Regions from separate parts of the Peribacillus sp. NPDC058002 genome, predicted to be linked through region 1. Evidence: riboswitches for the same ligand, from Rfam matches in the RefSeq annotation. Region 1 holds a riboswitch; the other holds the start of a gene.
The links. Region 1 has a riboswitch for cobalamin ahead of ACFVSH_RS04295 (ABC transporter substrate-binding protein). Riboswitches for the same ligand answer to the same signal wherever they lie in the genome.
Positions count from the first base shown of each region.

Region 1 (3,158 bases):
ATGATCAAAATCAATGATCCAATGATAAAAAACGGCAAAATGATTGCAATGTAATTCCAACCTCGCATTGAAACGCTTCCCATCAGCCAGCCGATGATTTGTCTTAATTCGTCACCCGTCAGCGCAATCATCAATGAAATGAAGGCACTTAAAAATGAGCTGAAAATGATTCCCGTTAAAATGATCGTTTCCACTTTCATCGATCGATCCATTTTTTTTGCGAAAGTCAGTACGCAAAGCATCGTGAGCACTGAGCATAAGATGCTCAATGCCGGAAGAGTATATAAACCGATGAACGGCAGTGAAATATTCAAGAATATTGTCAATACGGCGCCTACCGATGCTCCTGATGAAATACCCAATGTGTAAGGATCAGCGAGCGGGTTCCGGAGCAGTCCCTGAAAAGCCGCACCCGCAATCGCAAGTGATGCCCCGACCAAACCCGCAAGCAATACACGCGGCAGGCGGATGTTCATCACGATATTCGTAAGCATCACATCCGGATCAGCAGAAATCGGCAAATGGAAAATCTCCTTGCCGATTATTTGTATAAGTACGGGAATCGGTACTGGCACCGAACCAAAGGAAATGCCTATCGTCATCGCGAATAACAAAATGAACAACGCAATCAAATAAGCAAACGCCCATTTAGTTGTCAAATTGGTTCGGATAGACTGATTTGGCAAGTTCCTCTACTCCCTCTATTAAACGTGGACCGGAACGGGTCACCAAGTCTGAATGGACATCAAAGACTTGGCCATTCTTAACGGCATTTACGTCTTGCCATCCCTTTCGGCCCGTCACTTCACTAACTGGATCTTTCGTATAATAACCATACGTTGTAATGATGACATCCGGATTTGCAGCAATCATCGACTCTTCATCAATTTTTGCCCATCCGTCCAATTCTGCAGCAGCATTATCCGCTGAAATAATGTTAAGCATCTCATTCATGAAAGTATTTTTTCCAGGTGTGTATATTTCCGGTGAAGGCGAAACTTCCACTAAAACGGTCTTCCTATCCTCTTCCATTACGGATTTGGCCTTTTCCTGGATATCCTTGAGCTTCGTTTTCATATCCGTAACGATTTCTTTTGCCTTATCCTGTTCCCCCGTTGCCTGTCCAATCATTTCAATAGACTTATAGACTTGGCCAAAGCTTTGTGCATCATTGACTACGAGGACATCTATACCAGCATCCTTAAGCTGCTGTAAACCCTCATTCGAATTATGGGCACTTGATGCATGCGCAAGAACAAGATCAGGCTTCATGGAGACAATCAGCTCCGTGTTCATTTCCATTCCGCCAACTTTTTCAATTTCTTTCGTTTCTTCCGGGTAATTATCATTGTCGGAAACACCAACGACCTTTTTTCCCAATCCAAGTGCAAAGACCACTTCCGTATTACTTGGTATCAACGAAACGATTTTCTTCGGTTTTTGTTCTATCGTCACTTTTTCCCCAGTTGCATCTTTAATCGTAATCGGAAAAGCTTCGTGTTGAGCATGATTCGTTTGCTGCTTTTCTTTTCCTTCATCAGCAGCGTCACTGCAGCCAACCATCAATCCTGCAGTAAGCAACATCAACAGTATCAGACCAAAAATTTTCTTCATTTTCATTCCCCACAATCTTTTCATTTAATTTCTTCCCACCTGTAATTAAGAAAACGCATTGTTGGAAGATGCCCCCAAAACAAAAAGCACCTCCCGTTAAACGGAAGGTGCTTGCATGGCAACAATATCATTACGGACTCTTTCTCAGGGTCTGCCACACACCTTCCCATCCGCGTAGGTTACAGGTGTACGAATTCTGGCAGGTCTCCTGGCTCATGGTCATCGTCAACGGCACCTTCCCATATCTCATACAGTGGTACACAGCCGTCAGCTCCCATTTACAGTGGCGGGACCGCGTTGGCATTTCACCAACTTCCCTTTTAAGTCATTAAGACACCAAATCGTTCTTATGTATATAATTTTCACTGCCTTCATTATACACCATGTAAGAATCGATTATTATATGATTTTTCTGAACAAGTTCGAAATGACCCGTCCACCTTCAATGATTTGAAGAATTTTCAATCAGTGACGCAAACCCATCGACTGATAACCCGGGTGAAATCCGAACTCGATGCAGGGCATGCATCCCTTGGTCCCTTGAAGCTCCCCCAGGTTCGGTGGTGACTGCCATCTTGTATCCCGCTTCTTCTGACAGCGCTAGACTCTCTTCATTATACCGGCCAACCGGATAGGAAAGCACTGTCGTGTCCTGGTCGAGCTTACGGTCGAATAGCTCTTTCGACTGAACCATTTCCGCTTCTTGCTGTACTGCCGTCATGCGGTTCAGCTCCAAATGGTTGATGGTATGGCTTTCGATCGAAATCCCATTCCTGCTCATCACCAACATTTGATCTTCAGTCAGGTGATGACCTTTATCAATGGACTTACCGATCATGAAGACAGTTGCTTTCATATCATTTTCTTTTAATATCGGAAAAGCCTCCGTGTAGTTATCTGTATAGCCATCATCAAAAGTAAGCCAGACACACTTCTCACTCGGCATCCGATTCTCGGTTAAAACGAGGTATGCTTCTTCAGGGGATAATGTATAGTAACCATTCTCCCGAAGCCAAGCCATCTGTGCTCGGAATTCCTCAATTGGAACCCGAAGTCCATTCCCTTCAGAAATGCTGTGATACATCAAGATTGGAAGCCTGACCGCGGACTTGGCCATTATCCAGTCTCCCGTATCGATCTGGCCATCCAAATCCTGACCAGTCTCAGTCCCATTCTCGGCCGCTTCGACCATTTCAATGTCATCTTCCGCAATCGGTGCAGCCGTTTTTATGCCTATACCCTCTACAATCCCTTGTGAACATCCAGGTAAAATTAAAATTCCCAGCAATGCCACCATCCATAAAACTCTATATCTTTTCACTATCATTCCCCTAATTTTTTCTAGTATAATAGTATCAGAATACTATTCGATAATAAAGTATTCCATTTAAAGAATTAATAGGAAAACAAAAGTGCATAGTGCCCTGCTGAGCATTTATGAAGATTTTTTTCATAAGTATGTGCTATAAGCTTGAAAAGTTTGCCTATAAGAAATATAATAAATAAGTCGTCGACTTAAATATATGTCCCAGTAGCTCAGCAGG
Region 1 is NZ_JBHVQU010000011.1:34,275-37,432, forward strand. Features, by position in the region: gene ACFVSH_RS04290 (FecCD family ABC transporter permease) at 1-686, opposite strand, end outside; gene ACFVSH_RS04295 (ABC transporter substrate-binding protein) at 649-1,614, opposite strand; cobalamin riboswitch at 1,796-1,968, opposite strand; gene ACFVSH_RS04300 (polysaccharide deacetylase family protein) at 2,057-2,911, opposite strand; tRNA gene ACFVSH_RS04305 (tRNA-Arg) at 3,140-3,158, shown strand, end outside.

Region 2 (3,158 bases), on a different contig from region 1:
TTCTGTATCTTTTTCGAACGTTTGAAGTATTTAAAAAGCCGCTCATTTGGATGGGCATTTTGCTTATACTCCGCGACAATGTCCGTAATCAGTTCAACAAGCTGTTCCGGTTCAATGCCTTCTGCAACAGGCTGACCTGGATGGGCTGTTCTTCCAACCGGTTTAGCTCCAAGAAATAAGTCAAACTTCCCTTTTCGGAAGACAATCCCGATATCATCCATCACAGCTCTATAACAAGCCATCCCACACCCATTAAAACCGATGTTTAGTTCCTTTGGCATTTTCATTCCGCCAAGCACCCGATGTATTTCATCCGCATAAGGAATGGATTCGGTTTTTTCGCCATCACAGAAATCACATGCTTTTAATGTCAGTACATCTCCAATCGGTGATAATAGAAAGTTTGCTGACTGCAATTTCCCCGTAATGACTTCCGGATCCATTGTCGGTATCTTTAATACGATTTTATGATTTGGCGTGTATTCCATCGTGCCCTTTTCCCCGACAACTTCCGCAAGTGTCATCATTTGTTTGGGAGTGAATTGTTTATTCGCCACACCTGGACTAACGGCAAGTTCGAATACCGACTCCATTTTTTGCTGAACAATCGGCTCAATGGATTGCTGAACGGTTTGACCTTTGACTCTTGACAGTGCTTCCATTGCCATTTCAAAGGAAGCTGGCTTCTTTTCAGGTGCTTTTGTAAGTAATCCAACTCCTCCAGAGGATTCGGTGAAGGCTTCTTGATCTAATGCCCACGGTTCCGCTTCTTTTTGCAGACGCTGATGCGGCTTCAATGGTTGCTTTTCCGAATTCAAAGTATATTTCCTCTGATAGCCTCTTGGTGTAATGATTTTGTCATCATATAAAAAGGTGGAGGAATTACCAATAATGACAGTGGTCAACATTCCAATATCGTGGTTCAACATCTCTTTTAAATTGGTTATGACAATATCTTGCCTATCGCGATAGGCACTTTTCACCAACCCGACAGGTGTATCGGGTGAACGGTAGCGAAGGAGAATCTTCTGTGTTTCAACAATTTGCCTCGTCCGCCTGCCGCTGCGCGGATTATACAGGGCAATGACAAAGTCTGCCATTGCAGCTGCTTCAACCCTTTTAGCGATCAGTTCCCAAGGAGTTAGATGATCACTGAGGCTGATTGTACACGAATCGTGCATGACTGGTGCCCCAAGTAAAGATGCACAAGAGTTGATTGCAGAAATGCCAGGAATGACTTCAATGCCCACTCCAGTTTCTTCTTTCCAGCCTTTTTCAATCAATACTTCATAAACCAACCCAGCCATCCCGTAAACCCCAGCATCCCCGCTGGAGATTACCGCAACTTTCTTACCCAGCTCCGCTTGTTTCACTGCTTCCTGAGCACGCGATACCTCTTCAGTCATCCCCGTACTAATAATCGTTTGATCTGTAAGCAGTCCCTGAATGAGTTCAACATAAGTTTTATAACCAATGATGTAGTCACTTTCTTGAAGGGCTTCGACAGCACGTTTGGTAATGTGTTCAAAATTCCCTGGTCCAAAGCCCACGACGAATAATTTACCGTTTGTACTCATTAAGACATCTCCTTTTACGCTTTGTTCTTTGAAATACCCGTATGAGCAGGAAAATTTGGATTGGGTGCCATTTCCCCATCATTGAATTGGTAGATCATTTGTGGAACAAACTCCCCATCATCGATATGGCTGACAATTTGGCGGCCGAAATCAGGCGTCTCCACTCGATACCAGTTTCCTTGAGGATAGGCAATCACAACGCAGGCATCCTTACATCTTCCGTTACACCGTGTCCTCGTTGTATGGATTTTCATGTCCAGTCCTTTGGAAGTAATTTCATCGCGAATCGCCTGGGTTACTTCTTCCCCGCCCTTTTTCATACAGCTGCTTCCATTACAAATCAACAGATGTGTATTTGTACCCATTAAGTTCCAAGTAGTCATCTTCTTCCTCCTGCGTTCAGGGAAAAGGCAAAATAAAAAACCTTAACATAAGAGTCAAGGTTTAAAAAAACTATATGGATGAGGAGCCCCAGGCAAGAATGCCCAATCTCCCGAAATCGTCATAGTCCTTCTACCTTTCCCTCCGAAAAGTATCATGCAATTTTAAAAGCAGGTTTCCTGGCTTACGCTTCATTTTACCTTGTCCCTTCCCGGCAACAATGCCAGTGGCTATCGACAATTTCATCAGCGTTTACAGTAGCGGGGGCTGCATCGGACTTTCACCGATTTCCCTATTATCCCTTGCATATTCACACAAGGGCACTTTTAAAATGAAATATTTGGTTTTATTATACATTTCTAACTAACTTTATCTATCATATAACAACTTTATCAAAATTCAATAGTTTATTCCGACTGTTTAGAAAAGTTTAATAGTGTATATCCTGTCAACAAGCCTTTCCTTGCAACAAACTTAGTCAAAAAAAAAAGATAGTATAGCTGGAATTATTTCTTTATGGTACACTATACGAGAATTTTCTAAATAATTACATAAGTTTTATGGTGTTGAATTTTTCGGAATTCAGCTTAAAAGGGAAGCCGGTGAAAATCCGGAGCGGTCCCGCCACTGTAAAGGGGAGTCCTATTACTTTAACAATTCCACTGTCAAATGAGATGGGAAGGATGTAATGGGATGATGAACCAAAGCCAGGAGACCTGCCATGAAGCGTGAAACTGTTTCAACCTACGAGGATGGGTGTGCGGATCAGGCAGAAAGGCCCATGGTTGGTTTATGCTGCAAAATTCCTGTTCATTACGCACTTCTTTCCTTTGAGAGAAGTGCTTTTTATGTTGGGCCGCCTTTCTTCTCAAGATTGTTCAGAAAAATTAAAAGTTTTGAAAGGAGAAAGAATGAAAAGAACCAATTGGAAGACCATTTATTTTGTCATTTTACTGCTTTTCGTCCCAAAACGGGCAATGGCCATGCATATCATGGAGGGCTTTTTACCCATTGAATGGGCTATATTCTGGTGGGCCGTGACGCTTCCATTTTTAATCCTGGGTTACCGGTCCATTAGAACCAAAGTAAGGGAAAACCCAGAAACAAAAATGATGCTTGGCCTATCGGGTGCATTTGTATTCATTTTATCCGCCCTAAAGATTCCTTCTGTTACGGGAAGTTCTTCACACCCTACCGGAG
Region 2 is NZ_JBHVQU010000104.1:6,252-9,409, forward strand. Features, by position in the region: gene cobJ (precorrin-3B C(17)-methyltransferase) at 1-1,577, opposite strand, end outside; gene ACFVSH_RS16805 ((2Fe-2S) ferredoxin domain-containing protein) at 1,592-1,960, opposite strand; cobalamin riboswitch at 2,111-2,301, opposite strand; cobalamin riboswitch at 2,503-2,696, shown strand; gene ACFVSH_RS16810 (energy-coupling factor ABC transporter permease) at 2,870-3,158, shown strand, end outside.
Region 2: it holds a riboswitch for cobalamin, as region 1 does, so the genes downstream of both, ACFVSH_RS16805 ((2Fe-2S) ferredoxin domain-containing protein) here and ACFVSH_RS04295 (ABC transporter substrate-binding protein) in region 1, are expected to answer to the same signal.